4 regions of the Kitasatospora sp. NPDC057518 genome follow, and region 3 is predicted to be linked to each of the others. Evidence: riboswitches for the same ligand, from Rfam matches in the RefSeq annotation. Region 3 holds a riboswitch; each other region holds the start of a gene.

The links. A riboswitch is a leader RNA that binds a small molecule or an ion and turns the genes downstream of it on or off. The one in region 3 is predicted to bind cobalamin.
Region 1: it holds a riboswitch for cobalamin, as region 3 does, so the genes downstream of both, ACFU7Z_RS04665 (CoA-acylating methylmalonate-semialdehyde dehydrogenase) here and ACFU7Z_RS07520 (cobalamin biosynthesis protein) in region 3, are expected to answer to the same signal.
Region 2: it holds a riboswitch for cobalamin, as region 3 does, so the genes downstream of both, metE (5-methyltetrahydropteroyltriglutamate--homocysteine S-methyltransferase) here and ACFU7Z_RS07520 (cobalamin biosynthesis protein) in region 3, are expected to answer to the same signal.
Region 4: it holds a riboswitch for cobalamin, as region 3 does, so the genes downstream of both, ACFU7Z_RS04565 (prenyltransferase/squalene oxidase repeat-containing protein) here and ACFU7Z_RS07520 (cobalamin biosynthesis protein) in region 3, are expected to answer to the same signal.

What each region holds. Positions count from the first base shown of each region.
Region 1 is NZ_JBHVEU010000025.1:22,610-27,752, reverse strand. Features, by position in the region: gene ACFU7Z_RS04685 (polysaccharide deacetylase family protein) at 1-217, shown strand, start outside; gene ACFU7Z_RS04680 (hypothetical protein) at 225-1,037, opposite strand; tRNA gene ACFU7Z_RS04675 (tRNA-Cys) at 1,244-1,314, shown strand; gene ACFU7Z_RS04670 (alcohol dehydrogenase catalytic domain-containing protein) at 1,435-2,478, shown strand; cobalamin riboswitch at 2,605-2,796, shown strand; gene ACFU7Z_RS04665 (CoA-acylating methylmalonate-semialdehyde dehydrogenase) at 3,006-4,505, shown strand; gene ACFU7Z_RS04660 (acyl-CoA dehydrogenase family protein) at 4,514-5,143, shown strand, end outside.
Region 2 is NZ_JBHVEU010000256.1:7,634-12,776, reverse strand. Features, by position in the region: gene metE (5-methyltetrahydropteroyltriglutamate--homocysteine S-methyltransferase) at 7-2,322, opposite strand; cobalamin riboswitch at 2,487-2,724, opposite strand; gene ACFU7Z_RS24635 (hypothetical protein) at 2,807-3,124, opposite strand; gene ACFU7Z_RS24630 (ECF transporter S component) at 3,143-4,027, opposite strand; gene ACFU7Z_RS24625 (ABC transporter ATP-binding protein) at 4,024-5,143, opposite strand, start outside.
Region 3 is NZ_JBHVEU010000046.1:24,103-29,245, forward strand. Features, by position in the region: gene ACFU7Z_RS07510 (putative cobaltochelatase) at 1-46, opposite strand, end outside; gene ACFU7Z_RS07515 (cobyric acid synthase) at 147-1,661, opposite strand; gene ACFU7Z_RS07520 (cobalamin biosynthesis protein) at 1,658-2,671, opposite strand; cobalamin riboswitch at 2,779-2,912, opposite strand; gene ACFU7Z_RS07525 (alpha/beta hydrolase family protein) at 3,237-4,343, shown strand; gene ACFU7Z_RS07530 (hypothetical protein) at 5,011-5,143, shown strand, end outside.
Region 4 is NZ_JBHVEU010000025.1:75-5,217, forward strand. Features, by position in the region: gene ACFU7Z_RS04560 (flagellar hook-length control protein FliK) at 1-447, opposite strand, end outside; gene ACFU7Z_RS04565 (prenyltransferase/squalene oxidase repeat-containing protein) at 477-1,568, opposite strand; cobalamin riboswitch at 1,666-1,806, opposite strand; gene cobF (precorrin-6A synthase (deacetylating)) at 1,925-2,683, shown strand; gene ACFU7Z_RS04575 (amidohydrolase) at 2,947-4,830, shown strand; gene ACFU7Z_RS04580 (hydrolase) at 4,902-5,143, shown strand, end outside.

The DNA.
Region 1 (5,143 bases), on a different contig from region 3:
CCTCACGGGCCGGTCGGTCGAGGGGTTCTGCTACCCGTACGGTTCGCTCGACGGCGCCGCCGTGGAGGCGGTGGCGCACACCGGGTACGGGTACGGGTGCGCGGTCAGCCCCGGTGTCCACGGCGGGGAGTTCGCGCTTCCCCGATGTTACGTCGGCGACCGGGACGGGCCGCTGCACCTGACCGCGAAGTTGGTGCGCGACCGCTGGTTGCGCTGACGGTCGCTCAGGGGGCGGTGGCGGCCGGCTCCAGGTGCAGCCAGGACTCGTGCCAGAGCAGGGCGCACCGCCGGTCGCAGCCGGTGGCGAGCGGCTCGCCACCGCAGCGCAGGCCGTCGAGGATGAACCAGCGCCCCCCGGTGGGGTGTTGCCACCAGGCGAGGGACCGGTGGCGCAGTTCGAGGGCGCTGTGACGGGTGCCGGTGTGGTGTTCCATCCCCGGCTGGAAGGGGACGCCGTGCAGGCGCCCGTCGGGGTCGAGGGTCGCGCGGATCTCCGCGAGGCCGCGCACGGTCGCCCACAGGGCGACGGGACGGGGGGCGGGGACCGGCGCGGGCGCGGGCTCCAGCCATTCGTCGCGGAACAGCAGGGCGCAGTCCAGCCCGCAGCCCTGGGCGCCGTCGGCGCCGTGGCAGGTGGCGCCGGCCAGCGCGACGGTGCCCGACAGGCGCCGCACCCGGTAGTGGTCGTCGATCATGCGGCGCACGATGCGCTCGACCTGGTAGACGCCGCCGCAGAACGACCACTGGCTGCCGGTGAACCACAGGCCGCGGTGGCGGTCCTTGGCGTCGAGGGTGGCGCGCACAGCGGCCTCGTCCTTCACCCGGACCCAGTCCCCCTCGGCGAACCGGGAGGGCCGGCCGGGCGCCGGAACGTCGGCGCGGCGCTCGCGCAGGCCCTCGCGGGCGATCCTGGCGCGGCGCACGACGCCGAGTGGGGGAAGGTCGCGCAGGGGCAGGTTCTTGTACTGGCACCGGTTCGCGGCGGTTCCGCAGAGCGGCTCCGCGGTATGGGTGAACCGTGATTCCTCAACGGCCATCAGTGAAATCCCATCGGGTCGGAGATATCGGCACAGGCTAGCGCACCCGGTCTTTTACGCGCTGGCTCGTCGGACCCTACCGGCGCCATGTCGAAAGAAATAACACTAGACGCACTAAGAGTCCCATGGGGTGAAACATCGCCGTTCCCGGGGAATTCTGGTCAGGGTCCGTGTTCATGTGCGTGTAATGTTTCCATCGTTGTCGGGGTGGAGTGGCCGAGTGGCTAGGCGGCGGCTTGCAGGGCCGTTCAGATGGGTTCGATTCCTATCTCCACCTTTTTCTTCCGAGTTCTTTCGAGAGCTTTCGAGTTCCTGTCGGGAGACGCGCCCGGAACAGGACGAGCGGTGCGGTCACCTGGGGCTCCGGGGGAACAATCACCCGGCGAAGGGATCGCTCATGTCCACCTCTCCCAGCGGCTCGGCCGCCCCGCTGCGCGCCGTCCAGGTCGCGGGGCCGGGTGCGGCCCCCGAGCTGGTCGAGGTCCCCTCGCGGGAACCCGGTCCGGGAGCCGTGCGGATCACCGTGGAGGCGTGCGGGGTCTGCCACTCCGACCTGCTCATCGCCGGCGGCCTGCTGCCCGGCAGCACCTTCCCGATCACCCCGGGGCACGAGATCGCCGGCCGCGTCGACGCCCTCGGCGAGGGTGTGGAGGGCTGGCGGGTCGGCGACCGGGTCGCGGTCGGCTGGTACGGCGGCAGCTGCGGGCACTGCGACGCGTGCCGGGCGGGCGACGGCCTGCACTGCGCGCGGGTCGAGATCCCCGGCGTCGCCTATCCGGGCGGGTTCGCCGACTCCGTCGTCGTCCCGGCCGTGGCCCTGGCGGCGGTCCCGGACGAGCTCACCGCGGTCGAGGCGGCGCCACTGGCCTGCGCGGGGGTGACGGTCTTCAACGCCCTGCGCCGCTCCGCCGCACGGCCCGGGGACACCGTCGCCATCCTGGGGATCGGTGGACTCGGCCACCTGGGCGTCCAGTTCGCCGAGAAGATGGGCTTCCGCACCGTCGCCATCGCCCGCGGCGAGGAGAAGGGGCCGCTCGCGCTCCGGCTCGGCGCCGCCCACTACATCGACAGCACCGCGGGCGATGTCGCCGAGGCCCTACGGCAGTTGGGAGGTGCGAAGGTGGTCCTGTCCACCGTCACCAACGCGCCCGCCGTGGTGGCGACGATCGACGGGATCACCCGTCGGGGCGAGCTCGTCATGGTCGGACTCCCGGCGGAGCCGCTGCAGCTGAGCGCCCTGCAGTTGATCCAGGGCGACCGGAAGGTCTACGCGCACTCCTCGGGCATCGCGGTCGACACCCAGGACACGCTGCGCTTCGCGGCGCAGACGGGGGTGCGGGCCTGGGTCGAGGAGGTGCCGCTGGAGCGGACCGCGGCGGCGGTGGAGAAGATGGCCGCCAACCGGGCCCGCTTCCGCATGGTCGTCACCACCGGCCGCTGAGCGGCGGTCATCGGAGCCGGCCCTCGGAGCCGGTCCCTCGGGGCCGGCTCCCGGCGTGTCCGGGCAGGTGGACGGGGGTGAGCGGCCCTCCGGCGGCGCGGCGCGGGCGCGTACCCCTGGACTTACTAGGACGTCCAACTATATGGTCGACGGCAGGTCCGCGGTGTCAGGGAAGCCGGTGTGAGTCCGGCACGGTCCCGCCACTGTGACCGGGGAGTCCGTCCTCGCAGATGACGGCCACTGGCAGCCAGCCGGGAAGGCCTGAGGGCGTGCGGTGATCCGGGAGTCAGGATACCGGCCGCGGGTGGTTCGTGTTTTCCACGAGGATGGAGACGACACACATGACTCCGGGCTGCTCCCGTTCCACCGCGCCTGGCTGTCCCGTGCCGACGACCGCCGGGGCGCCCGCGTCCTGACGTACCGTCACACCGCCGTACGCCCGTGCCGAGGGGCGCACCACCGTGCGCCCGCCAGCAGGCGGCGGCCTCCATTCCTCCTCTCCCCACCCCTGTCGAGAGAAGGAACCGATGGTCCGAGAACTGACCCACTTCATCGCCGGCAAGCCCACCGCCGGCACCTCCGGCCGCTTCGGCGACGTGTACGACCCCAACACCGGCCGGGTGCAGGCCCGGGTGCCCCTGGCGAGCCGCGCCGAGGTCGAGGCGGTGATCGCCGACGCCGCGCAGGCCCAGCCCGCGTGGGCCGCCTGGAACCCGCAGCGGCGGGCCCGCGTCCTGCTGCGCTTCCTCCAACTCGTCGAGCAGGAGAAGGACGAGCTGGCCCGGCTGCTCTCCGCCGAGCACGGCAAGACCGTGGCCGACGCCCACGGCGACATCCAACGCGGCCTGGAGGTCGTGGAGTTCGCCGCCGGCATCCCGCACCTGCTGAAGGGCGAGTTCAGCGACAACGCCGGGACGGGCATCGACGTGTACTCGATGCGCCAGCCGCTCGGCGTGGTCGCGGGCATCACGCCGTTCAACTTCCCGGCGATGATCCCGCTCTGGAAGGCCGCGCCCGCGCTGGCCTGTGGGAACGCCTTCGTGCTCAAGCCCTCGGAGCGCGACCCCTCGGTGCCGCTGCGGCTGGCCGAGCTGTTCCTGGAGGCCGGGCTGCCGCCGGGCGTGCTCAATGTCGTCAACGGTGACAAGGAGGCCGTGGACACCCTGCTGGAGGACCCGCGCGTCCAGGCGCTCGGCTTCGTCGGCTCCACGCCGGTCGCCCAGTACGTGTACGCCACCGCCGCCGCGCACGGGAAGCGGGCGCAGTGCTTCGGCGGGGCCAAGAACCACCTGATCGTGATGCCGGACGCCGACCTCGACCAGGCGGCGGACGCGCTGATCGGCGCCGGGTACGGCTCGGCCGGGGAGCGCTGCATGGCGATCTCGGTGGCCGTCCCGGTGGGGGAGGCGACGGCGGACGCCCTGGTGGCGAAGCTGGTCGAGCGGATCGGCGCGCTCAAGGTCGGGCGGTCGGACGACCCGGCGGCGGACTTCGGCCCGCTGGTCGGCGCCGACGCGCTGGCGCGGGTGCGCGGCTACCTGGACCTCGGGGTCGAGGAGGGCGCCGAACTCGTCGTCGACGGACGGGACTTCCGGCTGGCCGGGCACGAGGACGGCTACTTCCTCGGCGCCTCGCTGTTCGATCGGGTCACGCCCGGCATGCGGATCTACCGGGAGGAGATCTTCGGGCCGGTGCTCACCGTGGTGCGTGCCGCCGACTACGAGGAGGCGCTGCGGCTGCCCAGCGAGCACGAGTTCGGCAACGGAGTGGCCATCTACACCCGGGACGGCGACACCGCCCGGGACTTCGCCCGGCGGGTGAACACCGGCATGGTCGGGGTCAACGTGCCGATCCCGGTGCCGATCGCCTACCACACCTTCGGCGGCTGGAAGCGCTCCGCGTTCGGCGACCTCAACCAGCACGGGCCGGACTCGATCCGCTTCTACACCCGCACCCGCACCGTCACCTCGCGCTGGCCCTCCGGGGCCAAGGAGGGCGCGAGCTTCACCATCCCGACGATGGGCTGAGGCGCGCCGTGCACACCCATCTGACCGACGACCAGCTCGCCATCGTCGCGACCACCCGGGACTTCGCCCGCGAGCACCTCGCCCCGCACGCCGTCGCGTGGGACCAGGCCAAGCACTTCCCGGTCGACGTCCTGCGCAAGGCCGCCGACCTGGGCCTCGGCGGCGTCTACGTGCGGGAGGAGGCGGGCGGCTCGGAGCTCGGCCGCCAGGACGGCGTGCTCGTCTTCGAGGCGCTGGCGACCGGCTGCCCGTCCATCGCCGGCTACCTGTCGATCCACAACATGGTCGCCTGGATGATCGACCGCTACGGCAGTCCCGCCCAGCGCGCCCGGCTGCTGCCCGGGCTCTGCTCGACGGAACTGCTCGGCAGCTACTGCCTCACCGAGCCGGGCGCGGGCTCGGACGCCGCCGCGCTGGCCACCCGGGCCCGCCGGCACGGGGACCACTGGGTCCTGGACGGCGTCAAGCAGTTCGTCTCGGGCGCCGGCACCTCACAGGTGTACGTGGTGATGGCCCGCACCGGCGGCCCGGGGGCCCGGGGCGTCTCCGCGTTCCTGGTGGAGCGGGACGACCCCGGCGTCTCCTTCGGACCGAACGAGAAGAAGATGGGCTGGAACGCCCAGCCGACCCGGCAGGTG
Region 2 (5,143 bases), on a different contig from region 3:
GTTGGGTCAGCCGGCGAGTTCCTCGCGCAGCAGGCGGGCGGCGCCGACCAGGCTCTCCAGCGAGGCCCGGGTCTCCGTCCAACCGCGGGTCTTCAGCCCGCAGTCGGGGTTGACCCAGAGCCGCTCCGCCGGGATCGCGGCCAGGCCCGCGCGCAGCAGGGAGACGGCCTCCTCGGTGCTGGGGACGCGCGGGGAGTGGATGTCCCAGACGCCGGGGCCGACCTCGCGCGGGTAGCCCGCCTCGGCCAGCTCGCCGGCGACCTCCATGTGGGAGCGGGTCGCCTCCAGGGAGATGACGTCGGCGTCGAGGTCGTCGATCGCCGTCATGATGGCGCCGAACTCGGCGTAGCACATGTGGGTGTGGATCTGGGTGTCGGCGCGGACGCCGGAGGTGGCGAGGCGGAAGGCCTCGGTGGCCCAGTCCAGGTACGCCGGGCGGGCGGCGGCCCGCAGCGGGAGGGTCTCGCGCAGGGCCGGCTCGTCGACCTGGACGACTGCGGCGCCCCCGGCCTCGAGGTCGACGACCTCGTCGCGCAGGGCGAGGGCGACCTGGCGGGCGGTGTCGGCGAGCGGCTGGTCGTCGCGGACGAAGGACCAGGCGAGCATGGTGACCGGGCCGGTGAGCATGCCCTTGACCGGACGGTCGGTCAGGCCCTGCGCGTAGCGGAACCAGTCGACGGTCATCGGGTGCGGCCGGGAGATGTCCCCGGCGAGGACCGGCGGGCGCACGTACCGGGTGCCGTAGGACTGCACCCAGCCGTGCCGGGTGGCCAGGTAGCCGGTGAGCTGCTCGGCGAAGTACTGGACCATGTCGTTGCGCTCGGGCTCGCCGTGCACCAGGACGTCCAGGCCGGCCTTCTCCTGGTACGCGATGACCTCGCGGACCTCGGCCTCCATCCGCTCCCGGTACGTGGCGCCGTCGATCCGACCGGCCGTCAGGTCGGCCCGGGCGACGCGCAGTTCGGTGGTCTGCGGGAAGGAGCCGATGGTGGTGGTCGGCAGCAGCGGCAGGCCGAGCCGGGCGCGCTGGGCCTCGGCCCGCTGCGGGTAGGCCTGGGCGCGGCGGGCGTCCGCGTCGGTGACGGCGGCGATCCGGGCGCGCACCGCCGGGTCGCGGGTGATCGGCGAGCCCGCGCGGGAGGCCAGGTCTGCCCGGTTGGCGGCGAGGTCGGCGGCGATCGCGCCGGTGCCCTCGCGCAGGCCGCGGGCGAGCAGCGCCGCCTCGGTGGCCTTCTGCTTGGCGAAGGCCAGCCAGCGGGCGATCTGCGGGTCGATGTCGCGTTCGAGGGTGGCGTCGATCGGCACGTGCAGCAGGGAGCAGGACGGCGCGACGTCGACGGTGTCGGCGAGGCCCAGCAGGGTCGCCAGGGTCGTGAGGGATTTCTCCAGGTCGTTGATCCAGATGTTGCGCCCGTCGATCACCCCCGCCACCAGCCGCTTGCCGGGCAGGCCGCCGGCGGCGGCGAGGTCCTCCAGGTTGGCCGCGGCCGGGCCGGTGAAGTCCAGTGCCAGACCCTCGATCGGGGCCTTCGCCAGGACCGGCAGGGCGTCGCCGAGCCGGTCGAAGTAGCTGGCGACCAGCAGCTTGGGCCGGTCGGTGAGGGCGCCCAGCTCGCGGTAGGCGCGGGCGGCGGCGTTGAGCTCGGCCGGGGTGCGGTCCTGGACCAGTGCGGGCTCGTCCAGTTGCACCCAGTCGGCGCCGGCGGCGCGCAACCCGGCCAGCAGCTCCGCGTAGACGGGCAGCAGCCGGTCCAGCAGGGTGATCGGCTGGAAGTCGGCGGCCACCCCGGGCGCCGGCTTGGCGAGCAGCAGGTAGGTGACCGGCCCGACCAGCACCGGCCGGGCCGCGTGGCCGAGCAGCAGCGCCTCGCGCAGTTCGCCCACCGCCTTGGCCGGGTTCGCCGTGAACACCGTGTCCGGCCCCAACTCAGGGACCAGGTAGTGGTAGTTGGTGTCGAACCACTTGGTCATCTCCAGCGGGGCGACGTCCTGGTTGCCGCGCGCCATGGCGAAGTACCCGTCCAGCGGGTCGGCTTCGACGGCGGCCCGGTGCCGGGGCGGGATCGCGCCGACGGCGACGGTGGTGTCCAGCACGTGGTCGTAGAACGAGAAGTCACCGGTCGGGACCTCTTCGACGCCGGAGTCGGCGAGCTGCTGCCAGTTCCCCCGGCGCAGGTCGGCGGCGGTGGCCAGCAGCACCTCGGCGGTGACCGAGCCCTTCCAGTAGCCCTCGATGGCCTTCTTGAGCTCCCGGCCCCGGCCCTGGCGGGGGTAGCCGTACGCGGTGGCGACGCTCGCCGCGGCTGCGGACTTCGTGGTCAAGGGACTCTCCTTCGCGAGTCTGTTCTCCTCAGGTACCCGGAGACGGCACGAAGGCGCGAAGGGATGACGTACCCGGCGGCGGCCGTCACGGGAACGTACGGGCCTGGTCCGCCTGGTATGGTCGCCGACCCGCCCACGAGGTCACCGGATAGCCGCGCGCGGGTCGTCCGCGGGCGGGCAGTGGCAGGTCTTCGGACTCGCGGGCGCGTCCGTCCCGTGAAGGGCGGACACCTACTGGCCGTCGCTTCCCAGACCCGTCCCGGGTCCAGTGCGTATGACGGCGGTCGTTCCCACTCACCGCTGCGGGGCAGTCCCGGACTGGCCAGTCGAAAGGCGTCACCGGGTTCCCTCTTGCGACGCCCTGCCTGGCGGACAGGGCGAACCAGCTGCACCGTCAGCTTAGGGGCAAAACACCGGGCCCGGCGCGGGAATCTCGGAACCCGTCCGCATGGTGGAACGCCACCACGGCTCGCGGGGCCGGTGGTCAGGTCCGCGTCGGGGTGTCCGGCGTGCGCGGCAGGGCGGCGCGGATGTCCGCGAGCAGTCCGGTCAGGCCGCGTCCCGGACCCAGTCGGCCGTCCAGTCGCGCGAGCTGGTCGGCCGGGATGCCCGCCAGTATCCGTTCAGCTTCGACCAGCAGCTGCCGTCCCCGCTGGAGGTCTGACCTCATCCTGGCGACCTGCGCCTGCGCTCCGCCCAGCTGGCGGCGGGCGGATTCCAGTGCGGCGTGCTGTTCCGGGGTCAGGACGACGACGTCGACCCCGTCCAGCGTCATCGTCCGGTGCTTCGCGGGCTTGGGCACGATGGTCGGCCTTTCGGTTCAGGGGTGCGCCGGGCCGGTGGGCCGCGCGACGGGCGGCGGCCCCACCGTGGTGTCCGGGCCGGGCGTGGCGTCCTGGCCGGCTGGGGCGTGCGGGCCGGGCGGGGCCTCGAAGCGCACCGTGGGCTCGAAGTTGGCGCGGCGGGCCGCGCGGCGGAAGACGGTGAGGACGGCCGGCCCGACGACGAGCACGGCGGTGAAGGTGGTGACGGCGCGGCCGGTGTCCCAGCCGAGCGAGGTGGCCAGGTCGAACAGCAGGTAGCGGTGCCACTGCTCGGTGAAGGGCAGGCCCGGCAGGTAGGCGATCGAGCTGTTCGGGTCGGTGGAGAACGGCCAGAAGGAGAGGTTCAGCAGGAAGCCGAAGAGGTAGCCGGAGAACGCCCCGTACCCGGCCAGCAGCGGCACCTCCCAGCGCCGCCCGGCCCCCGGCAGCAGCCCGGCGAGCATGCCGACGAAGGCGCAGCCGAACATCTGGTACGGCATCCAGGGGCCGACGCCGCCGGTGAGCAGCGCGGAGGCGAACAGCGAGGTGCAGCCGAGGGTGAAGCCGAAGCCGGGGCCGAAGACCCGGCCGGCCAGCACCAGGATGAAGAAGACCGTCTCCACTCCGGCGGTCCCGGCGCCGAGCGGGCGGAGTCCGGCGTTGACGGCGGACAGGACGCCGAGCATGGCGAGGGCCTTGGCGTCGATGCCGCCCGCGGAGATCTCCGCGATGACGACGGCGAGCACCAGGACCAGCAGGGCACCGAAGATCAGCGGCGGCGCGTAGTTGGAGCCGAACCGCCCGGGCGCGACCACGAACGGCCAGGTGAAGGCCACCAGCCCGATGAAAGCGGCCAGGGCGACGACGACACGGGCCCGGCCGGGGATCCGGACGGCGGTCACCGGGCGGCCTCCACCGCTTCCACGGCCGCCGCGACCTGTCGCACCGTCAGGTAGCCGAGCGGGGCGAGGATCTTGGCGGTCTGCGGGGCGAAGGTGGGCGAGGCGACGATGACCTCGGCGGTGGGCCCGTCGGCGACGATCTCGCCCTCGGCCATCACCACGACGCGGTCGGCGGCGGAGGCGACGAACTCGACGTCGTGGGTGGAGACGACGACCGTACGGCCTTCGGCGGCGAGGGCGTCCACGATGCCGGTGAGCGCCTCCTTCGCCTGGTAGTCGAGCCCCCGGGTGGGTTCGTCCAGCAGCACGACCCGTGGTGCGGCGGCGAGTTGGATCGCCAGGACGAGGGCCAGCTTCTGCCCCTCGGAGAGCTCCCGGGGGTGGGTGCCGTCCGGGATCCCAGGGGCCAGGCGGTCGAGGACCTGCCGTGCGGTCGGCCCGCCGGCGCCGTCGGCTTCGAGGTCGCTCTGGGCGAGTTCCTGGGCGACCGTCTCCAGGTACAGCAGGTCGGTGGGGGTCTGCGGGACGAGCCCGACCAGCTGCCGGGCCCGGGCCGCGGGCAGCCGCTTGGGGTCCGCGGCCGGGCCGCCCCCGGCGCCGGTGACCTTCACGCTGCCGCCCTGGCGGGGCCCGGAGCCCTGGAGGGCCCACAGGAGCGAGGACTTGCCGGACCCGTTGCGGCCCATCAGCGCCGTGACCTCGCCCGCCCGCAGCTCCAGCCGGACGTCCCGGACGGCGGCCACCGGCCCGTACCGGACGACGACCCCCGTCGCCTCCAGCACCGGTTCCCCCGCCACCGCTGCCCGGCGCGGCGGGGGAACCGGCAGGTCCGTGAGCCTCTCCCGCAGCGGCGCGGCGGCCCGGCGGGCGTCCCGGACGGACAGCGGCAGCGGCCGCCAGCCGGCCAGTCGGCCGAGGTCGACGACGGGCGGCGCGATCGCGGTGTCCCGGAAGACCTCGGCCGGGGGGCCGTGCACGACCGTCCCGTCGCCGGGCAGGTAGGCGACCCGGTCGGCATACTGGACGACCCGCTCCAGGCGGTGCTCGGCCAACAGGACGGTCACGCCGAGGTCGTGGACCAGCCGGGTGATCGCGGCCAGCACCTCCTCGGCGGCG
Region 3 (5,143 bases):
CGGCCATGCCGACGATCGCGGTGAACGGATAGCGGACGTCACTCATGCCGTACCCCAGTCCTGTCGTGCCTGACTCTGTGATCGTGCCCGGCCCTGCCGCCCCGCCCGGTTCGGCGGTCCTGCCCAGCCCTGCGTCCGTGTCCGGCTCATGCGTCACTCCCAGGGGCCCCGGGCGGGAGGAACGGCAGCGATCCGGCCGCCGGCACCCCGCCCTCGATCAGCTTCCACAGCGCGTCGGTGTCCGCGTGCTCCTCGATCAGGTCGCCCAGCCGGTCCAGCCGGGCCTCGCGCGCCGCGGCGAAGGAGGTGTCCGGCGCCGGGACGAACGCCCGGCCGGACAACTCGGCGACCTCGCGCAGGAGTTCGCGGCGGAACCCGTCGTTCTCCAGCGCGCCGTGCCAGGTGGTGCCCCAGACCGGGCCGACCCGGCAGCCGTCCAGGAAGGGACTGCCCCCCTCCACGGTCACCACCCCGTGGTGGATCTCGTAGCCCTCGACCCGCTGCCCGAACGCCTCGCCGACCGGCCGCGCCAGCACCTTCTCGACGCCGAACCGCACCCGCGTCGGCAGCAGCCCGAGACCGTCGACGGCGCCCGCCTTCGACTCGACCTCGTCCACGATGGAGTGCGCCAGCATCTGGTAGCCGCCGCAGACCCCGAGGACCGGCAGTCCGGCCGCCACCCGCGCCTTCAGGGCCGGCTCCAGGCCGCGCTCGCGCAGCCAGGCGAGGTCCGCGACGGTGGCCCGGGTACCGGGCAGCACCACCAGGTCGGCGTCGGCCAGCTCCTCCGGCCTGGTCGCCCAGCGGACCAGCACGCCCGGCTCCTGCGCGAGCGCGTCCATGTCGGTGAAGTTGGACAGCCGGGGGAAGCGCACCACGGCCACCCGCAGCACGTCCGCGCCGAGCGGCCCGGGCCCGTCCGCCCGGTCCGCCACGGTGGACAGGTCCAGCGAGTCCTCGGCGTCCAGCCAGAGCCCGGGCAGCATCGGCAGCGTGCCCAGCACCGGACGGCCGGTCAGCTCGTGCAGCATCTCCAGCCCGGGCGCCAGCAGCCGCGCGTCGCCGCGGAACTTGTTGACGAACCAGCCCGCCACGTGCCGCTGGTCCTCCGCCGACAGCAGCGCCAGCGTCCCGTACATCGCCGCGAAGACCCCGCCGCGGTCGATGTCCCCGACCACCACCACCGGCAGGGCGGCGGCCGTGGCCAGGCCCATGTTGGCGATGTCGCGGTCGCGCAGGTTGATCTCGGCGGGCGATCCCGCGCCCTCGCAGACCACCACGTCGTAGCGGCCGCGCAGGTCGGCCAGGCACTCCAGGGCGCGCTCCAGCAGGACGGGCTTGCGCTCGCGGTAGTCCAGCGCGCCGACCTCGGCCACCGGTCGGCCGAGCAGCACCACCTGGCTGCGGCCGTCCGCGCCCGGCTTGAGCAGCACCGGGTTCATCGCCGCCTCCGGCTCCACCCGGGCGGCCTGCGCCTGCATCGCCTGGGCGCGGCCGATCTCGGCGCCGTCGGCGGTGACGAAGGAGTTGAGCGACATGTTCTGCGCCTTGAACGGCGCGACCCGTACGCCCTGGCGGGCGAGCCACCGGCAGATCCCGGCCGTCACCACGCTCTTGCCCGCGTCCGAGGTCGTCCCCGCGACCAGCAGTGCGTTGCTCATACCCGTCCCCTCTTCTTCAGCAGTGCCCGCAGCAGGACGTGCCCCGCGACCGTCGTACCCAGCGCCAGTGCGCCCACCCGCCGGGAGAGCGCGCAGGCCCGCTCGATGTCGTCCACCGTCACCGGCCGCAGCTCCGCGCCCAGGACGGGCCGGTGCTCCACCCGCTCGCCGTACCGCAGCGTGCCGCCCAGTCGGACGCCCACCGCGCCGGCGAACGCCGATTCGGCCTGGCCCGCGTTCGGGCTCGGGTGCGCGGAGCCGTCGCGCCGCCAGACCCGCCAGGCGGTCCGGGGCTCGGGGGCGGCGGCCACCGTCAGCAGCGCCGTCAGCCGGGCGCCCGGCCAGCCCGCCACGTCGTCCAGCCGGGCCGAGGCCCAGCCGAACCGGGCGTAGCGGGGCGAGCGGTGGCCGACCATGGCGTCCAGGGTGTTCACGGCGCGGAAGGCCAGCAGGCCGGGGGTGCCGGCCAGGGCGCCCCAGGTCAGCGCGTTCACCACGGCGTCGGCGGTGTTCTCGGCCACCGACTCGACCACCGCCCGGGCGATCTGCTGCCCGTCCAGCGCGCTCGGGTCCCGCCCGCACAGGTGCGGCAGCCGCTCCCGGGCGGCGGCGAGGTCGCCGGCGGCCAGTGAGCGGCCGATGGTGCGGGCCTCCCGGGTCAGCGAGGTGCCGCCGAGCACCGTCCAGGTCGCGGCCGCCGCCAGCGCCGCCCGGCCCAGCGGGCGTCGGCCCACCGTACGGTCCAGGGCGAGCGCGCCCGCCGTGACCGCGCCCACGCACAGCGCGGTGTACCCGGCCCCGGCGGCACGGTCGTCGCGCCACAACCGCCGCTCCAGCCGGGTCGCGGCGCTGCCGAAGACGGCCACCGGGTGGCCCCGGCGGGGGTCGGCGAAGCGGGCGTCGGCGGCGTAGCCCGCGGCGGCGCCGAGCGCGAACACGGCGGCGCGGGCCAGCGGGCGCGAGGCTCGGGTCAGCGGGCGCGGAGCGGGGGAAGGCGCGCGCGGGGTCATCGGCCGCACGGCGGAGGGCAGCTCGGAGTCCGGCCGGGCGGGGCAGCCTGCATCGCGTGCGTGTCCTCACTCAGGGTCCGCGCCCTGGATCGACGTGACGGCGGCGAGAGTCTCCTGGCTTCCGGGTCGAACGCACCCCCGGAGCCTTCCAGCAGCCGTCGACGGCCCGCCGTGGCGATGTTCCGAGCGTGCTCCCCGGTGACAGTGGCGGGACCGCGCCGGACTTCCACCGGCTTCCTCTCCATGCCTCCGTTTGGCCCCAGGATCCCATCACGGGCCCGAACCGGGAGTCAACCGAGGTCACGGAGGGGTTGGTCACACGGGGACGCCGCTGACGCCCGGTCGGATCGCCCGGCGCGGCCCCGCCCCGACCCTCGCCACCGGCACCCCCTGAGTACCGCCCTGAGTACCGCCCTGAGCACCCCGGGAGCGCCCGCCGGGTGACCCGGACGGCCCAGCCCGGTGGCCGGTCGGGCGGAGCGCCGGTGAACTGGGGCTCGAACACCGTCCGGTCCGTGAACAACGTCCGTGAAGAACGTCCGTGAACAACAGAGCGGGGAGCGAGATGCGTTGGGGAACCGCCGCCGTCGTGGCGGCCGCCGCGGTGGGGGCCGCCGTGCTGGTGGTCGGCCGCCGGGCCTCCGAGCGGATGGTCCGTCCGGTGACCGCCGTCCAGGAGTCCGGGCCGGTCCAGGTCCGCGCCCTCGCCGCCGGCCGGGTCACCTTCACCCGCGGCCCCGCGAGCCTGCGTCCCGGCCGCTGGGCGGTGGAGTGGGCGGACGGCGGGCACGCGGTCGTCGAGGAGGTGCTGCACGCCGACGAACAGGGCGTCACCCGCCGACTGGTCCGCGCCGACCGGGGCACCCTCGTCCCCGGCACCGAGGTCCGCTTCACCCCGCGGGTCCACCTCGGCGACCCCACCGAGGCGCTCGGCCTGGCCTTCGCCGACACCACCGCCGACGGCGAGCTCGGCGCCCTCCCCGCCTGGCGGCTCGACGGCAAGCGCGGCACCTGGGTGATCCTGGTGCACGGCCCCGGCGACGACCGCCGGCAGACCCTCCCGGTGCTCCCCGTCCTCGACCGGCTCGGCCTGCCCGCCCTCGCCGTCACCTACCGCGGCGACCGGGGCGCCCCCGCCTCCCCGGACGGGCTCAGCCACTTCGGCGAGACCGAGTGGCGCGACATCGAGGCGGCGGTGCGGCTGGCGCTCGACAGCGGCGCGGGCAAGGTGATCCTGTACGGCTGGTCCGTCGGCGCGACCATCGTGCTGCAGACCGTGGCCCGCTCCGCCTGGTCGCACGCCGTCCGCGGCCTGATCCTCGACTCGCCCGTGCTCGACCTGCCCGCCTCCGCCCGCCGGGACGCCGCCCGGGCCGGCTTCCAGGGCGTCGCCGCCGAGCTCGGCGCCCTCGCCGCCGAGGGCCGCACCGGGGTCGACCTCGCCGACTTCGGCCGCATCGCCGACGGCACCGACCTGCGGGTGCCGACCCTCCTCCTGCACAGCCCCGAGGACCGGATCGCGCCCTTCGGCACCGCCGAGAAGCTGGCCGCCGCCCGCCGCGACGTGGTGAGCCTCCAACCCTTCCCCGGCGCCGACCACGCCACCCTCTGGAACACCGCCCCCGACCGCTACACCGAACTCCTCCGCCGCTGGCTCACCCCGCTCCTCTAGGGGCTCAACCACCCCCCCTGTGCGCGAGGGCGTTTTCGGCTGGTCCCCGCCGCTTTTCCCGGTGCGATTCCCCCCGTCCGGGAATGAACGTTCCTCCCATTCCTCCGGGCCCGCGTGAAAAGTCGGCCCGGCCGACTTCCGGTGCGGCTCGATCCCGATCACGCCGCCCGCCATCCGTCCGGATTCGGGCTGGACAGTCCTGCCGGGCGTCGCCGGGCCGAAACGCCCCCGTGCGGGCCCCTCGGCTGTCAGGAGCAATATTTGGCCCGGCCCCTTACCCCCCACCCGTACGCACGGTGACCGCCCGAGCATTCCCGGCAACCGGCCCGCCCCCCATGGCATGGGCAGGTCACACGTTTCCGGCCAGGCGGTTTGCCGTTGTTGCCCGATCTTGCGGAGGTGCCACCGGCGGTCGCCCGGTCGTACGGACAACCGGATGTGACAGAAGGCCGGTACAAGGGGAAGACTGCTCGACGTGACGTCTCGGAACCCGCGCGACCGTGATGCCCCGCTCCCGCCGACGATCGGTACCGGTGCGACGGTGACCCGTCTCCCCGGAACGGCCCAACGGCCCGCCGGTGGCAGGCCGGGCGGGGCGGGAGTCCCCCGTAACGCAGTACCCCGGCGACGAGGGCCCGCTCCGGCTCCCGGGCGGGGCAGGGTTCCCGTGCCGGAGGGCTTTCCGGCACCGTCCGAGCTGGCGCCGCTGGCCCGCCGGATGCTGGTGGACGCCGTCCGGGTCGCCCGCTGGGCCGGTGAGCTGGCCGAGGTCGACAAGCGCGGCGAGCTGCTCCCGGACG
Region 4 (5,143 bases), on a different contig from region 3:
TGCGCCGGCGCCGAAGGACCAGCCCTCGACGTCGCCGGGGGCCGGGTCATAGCTGCCCGCGCCCAGGGTGCTGTACGACCAGGGGCCGCCGTGCTGGGCGTGCCAGTACGACCAGTAGGCGCTGCCGGTCGGGTTGGTGCAGGTCGTCGGCAGGGCGTTGATGGTGCAGACGAAGCCCGGGTAGCGCGGGTGGAAGGCGTACGAGAATCCGGCGCCGGTGAGCGCGGCCAGGCCGCTGGCCGGGTCGCCGGGCGCGCAGCCGGTCTGGATGCCGCCGCCGACGGCGGTGAAGTCGACCACGACGGTGACGCCGGTGGTGCCGCCGCAGGCGGCCGCCCGCGCCTGCGGGGCCTGGACGGCGCAGACGCCGAGCAGTCCGGCGGTGAGGGCCGCCGAGGCGGCGATCGACCCGAGCGTACGGCGGGCCGGGGTGGGGGTGTCGCTCATCGGTGAACTCCTCGCGGTGTCAGCGTGGTTCAGCGCGTGGCCGGAACCGGCGGGCAGGCCTGGGTCGGGGCGTCGGGGGCGGCCCCGGAGGCGGAGAGCGTGGACAGCGGGGTGCCCGCGAGGCCGAGGACGGCCTGCGCCGTGGCCCGGGCGCCGGTGCCCGCGTTGAAGCCGGTCGCGTCGTAGGCGACGGCACCGCGGACCGCCGGGTCGGCGGAGCAGCCCTGCTGGAGCTTCACCAGCCGGCCCCACGCCTTGAGGCCAGGGCCGAGGCGTCCGCCGGAGAGCAGCGCCTGGGTGGCCAGGCCGGTGCTGTTGGCGTTGGAGGCGGTCGCCCCGGCGGCCGCGAAGCCGCCGTCGGCGTTCTGGTGGGCGGTGAGCCAGCCCAGGCCCGTGTTCGCCTTGGCGGCGCGGCCGGTGGCGGCGAGGGCCTGGACGGCGAGCGCGGTGGCGTCGGCGTCGCTGGTGCAGGCGGCCTGGCCGAAGGAGAGCGGGAAGCCGCCGTCCGCGCACTGGCTGTTCGCCAGGAAGTCCACGGCCGCCGCCGGGGCGCCACCGGGCGTGCGGTGCAGGGCGATCACGGCGAGGGACTGGCCGAAGGCGTTGCTGTAGTCGCCCCACTGGGAGCGGTCGGAGAACCGGCCCTCGGCGGTCTGCAGCGAACGCAGGCGGGCCGGCAGGTCGACGCCGCCGAAGGCCGCCGGGTCCCCGCCGCGGACCTCGACGGCGAGCAGCAGCTTGGCGGTCGCGCCCGCGTAGGCCTCGGTGGTGCCGTCGCCGAGGTAGCCGCCGATGATCTCGGGCTTCGCCAGCCAGGCGGTGGCCTTCGCGGCGGCCTCGTCGGAGCCGCGCGAGGCGGCGAAGGCCAGTACGGCGTCGATGGTGAGGCCCTGGTCGGGGTAGGCGGTCCCGTTGAAGACGGACTCGAAGTGGTCGCCGTCGACGAGCTGGCGGGCCAGCCAGCCGCCCGCGGCGGCGTCGGGGCGGACCGTCGGGGACGAGGTCGCGGCGGCGGGCGCGTTCTCGGGCGCGGCGTGGGCGGCGGTGGCCGCCGGGAGTGCGGTGGCGAGCGCCACGGCGGGTATCGCGAGCAGACCGAGGGCGCGGCGGAGCGTGGGCATGGTGACCTTTCCGGGCCCGCGCGCAGGGGCCCGGAGGGCGGCGGCGACAGCCGGGGCGGCCCTCGGGGCTCCGGCCCGCGGACCACGACGGGAGGAGGGACGACACACCTCCGCCGACGGGTACTCGGGCTCGCCTCCGACCAGGAGCCGGCGGCCTACCGTTGCGGGCCAGCGCCGGATTCGAACCGGACTTCCCCCAGCGGCGGAGTCACAACATGACGGCCCATCATGGCGATACGGAAAAGATCCGGTCAAGGGTTCGAACGTGACATCACGGTGGCCGCCGCCCGACATCGCGACGCGCCCCTCCCGGCCGCCGACGCGACCAGGGCGTCCCGGACGGCAGAATGCCTCCCATGCGGCACATCTTCGTCATCGGCATCGGCGCGGGCGACCCCGACCACCTCACCCTGCAGGCGGTCAAGGCGCTCGCCCGCACGGACGTCTTCTTCATCCTCGACAAGAACGAGGACCGGCAGGACCTGATCCGGCTGCGCCGCCGGATGCTGGCCGAGCACGGCCGGCCAGGCCACCGGGTGGTCGAGGCACCGGACGCGGAGCGGGACCGGACCACCCCCGCGTACGCGGCCGCCGTGGACGACTGGCGCGTCCGCCGGGCCGACCTGGTCGAGCAGTTGCTCTCCGAGCACCTCGGTGAGGGCGAGACGGGCGCGTTCCTGGTCTGGGGTGACCCGAGCCTCTACGACAGCGTCATCGCCGTGGTGGACGACGTCCTGGCCCGCGGCGCCGTCGGCTTCGACTACGAGGTGGTCCCGGGCATCAGCAGCGTCTCCGCGCTCGCCGCCCGCCACCGCACCACGCTGACCCGGGTCGGCCGCCCGGTGCAGATCACCACCGGCCGCCGACTGGCCGAGGGCCTCCCCGAGGGCGTGGACGACGTCGTGGTGATGCTCGACGGCCGCGCCGCCTTCACCGGGATCGACCCGGAGGGGCTGGAGATCCGCTACGGCGCGTACCTCGGCACCCCCGACGAGATCCTCGTCGCCGGGCCGCTGGCCGAAGCCGCCCCGCGGATCAGCGAGTTGCGCGAGTCGGCCCGCGAACGCAAGGGCTGGATCATGGACACCTACCTGCTGCGGCGCTCCGGGAGCTGACCGGCGAGCGCCGCCCCGGTTCGACCCCCGGCCGACACTCGGACACCGGCCTCGCGCCCGGCCGTCACTCCACCCGGCCGGTGCGCTCCCGGACCGGTGCCGGTGCGCTCTGGGCCAATTCCGGCACCGGGCTGCTGCCTAACGTTCCGTCATGAGATCGAGCAGGACGGCCTTTTGGGCTCGTCCGGCTCGACCGCGCCGCGCCGCCGCCCGCTCCGGGCGGCGGCCCGAACCCATGACTGGAGGCCGTCGAGGTGCCTGCAATGCCGGTCGGCGGGCTGGTCCCCCGCACGGAGAACGTCACCGAACACGCCGCCGACGTCGTCGTCCGCAACGCCCGGATCCACACCGGGGACGCCCGCCGCCCGCAGGCCGGCGCCCTCGCCATCCGGAACGGCCTGATCACGGCCGTCGGGGACGACGCGGACGTCGCCCCGGCCGTCGGCCCGTCCACGGTGGTGGTCGACGCGCTCGGCCGCCGCGTGGTGCCCGGCCTCAACGACGCGCACCTGCACGTGATCCGCGGCGGCCTCAACTACGTCCTGGAGCTGCGCTGGGACGGCGTGCGGTCGCTGCGCCAGGGCCTGGCGATGCTGCGGGAGCAGGCCGCCCGTACGCCCCGGGGGCAGTGGGTGCGGGTGGTCGGCGGCTGGTCGGCGGAGCAGTTCGCCGAGCGGCGGCTGCCGACGCCCGCCGAGCTGAACGAGGCGGCGCCGGACACCCCGGTGTTCGTCCTCCACCTCTACCAGTCAGCGGTCCTCAACCGCGCCGCGCTGCGCGCCGTCGGCTACACCCGCGACACCCCGGACCCGCAGGGCGGCCAGATCGTCCGGGGCCGCGGCGGCGAGCCCAACGGCATGCTGCTGGCCGCCCCGAGCGCCCTGGTCCTCTACTCCACGCTCGCCAAGGCCCCGACGCTGGAGGGCGAGGAGCGCAGGACGTCCACCCGGCACTTCCTGCGCGAGCTGAACCGCTTCGGGCTGACCTCCGCGATCGACGCCGCCGGCGGGTTCCAGAGCTTCCCGGAGAACTACGCCACGGTGACCGAACTCGCCCGCGAGGGGCTGCTCTCGCTGCGCATCGCCTACCACCTGTTCCCGCAGACCCCCGGCCAGGAGCTGGACGACCTCACCCGCTGGGTCGAGACGGTCCGGCCCGGGGACGGCGACGAGTGGCTGCGGCTGAACGGCGCCGGCGAGAACCTCACCTGGGCCGCCGCCGACTTCGAGAACTTCGCCGAGCCGCGCCCCGAACTGAACGCCTACGAAGGGGAGTTCGCCAAGGCCGTGCGCCTGCTCACCGAGCACGGCTGGGGCTTCCGGCTGCACGCGACGTACGACGAGACGATCCGGCGCGACCTCGCGGTGTTCGAGGGGCTCGCCGCCGAGGGGCTCTTCCCCGCCGGGAACCGGTGGCTCTTCGACCACGCCGAGACCGTCTCCCCGGAGAGCCTGGACCGGATCGCGGCGCTCGGCGGCTCGCTCTCCGTGCAGAACCGGCTGTCCTTCCAGGGCGAGGTGTTCACCCGCCGGTACGGCGCCGCTGCCGCCGCCGAGGCGCCGCCGGTCCGCGCCATGCTGGCGCGCGGACTGACCGTGGCCGCCGGCACGGACGCCACCCGGGTGTCCTCGTACAACCCCTGGGTCGCCCTGCACTGGCTGGTCTCCGGCCGCACGGTCGGCGGCCTGGCGATCCGGCCCCCGGAGAACCGGGTCGACCGGGCGACCGCGCTCGCGATGTACACCGCGGCCGGCGCCGCCCTCACCGGCGAGCAGGACGTCAAGGGCGTGCTGCGGCCGGGCAGTTACGGGGACCTGGCGGTGCTGTCCGAGGACTACTTCACGGTGCCGGAGCGGGAGATCCCGTCCATCGAGTCCGTGCTGACCGTCGTCGGCGGCCGGATCGTCCACGCCGCGGCCGAGTACGAGGGCATGGACGAGGAGCTGCCGCCGGTCAGCCCCGGCTGGAGCCCGGTCGCCCACTTCGGCGGCTACCAGGCCGCCCGCCCCGCCCCCGGCACGGGCGCCCGCCAGGCGGAGCTGCTCGGCGAGGCCGTCGCCGAGTCCGAGCTGCACCACCGCTGGCGGATCGCGCGCGGCCTGGCCTCCGAGCAGGGCGCGCCGTTCGACCCCTGCTTCCTCCTCTGATCCACCTGACCCGCCTTCACGCGGACCACCGCGCGAAGGACCCTGTCCGACCACCCCGAAGGGAACCCGTCATGGTCGACCTCACCCAGGTCAGCGCCACCCCCAGCCCCGACCTGCTCACCCCGGACAACGCCGTGGTGCTGTTCGTGGACCACCAGCCGCAGATGTTCTTCGGCACCGGCAGCGGCGACCGCACCGCGATCGTCAACGCCACCGTCGGCCTCGCCAAGGCCGCCCGGGCCTTCGACGTGCCGACCGTCCTGACCACCGTCGCCGCCGAGTCCTTCTCCGGCCCGCTGCTGCCGCAGCTGGC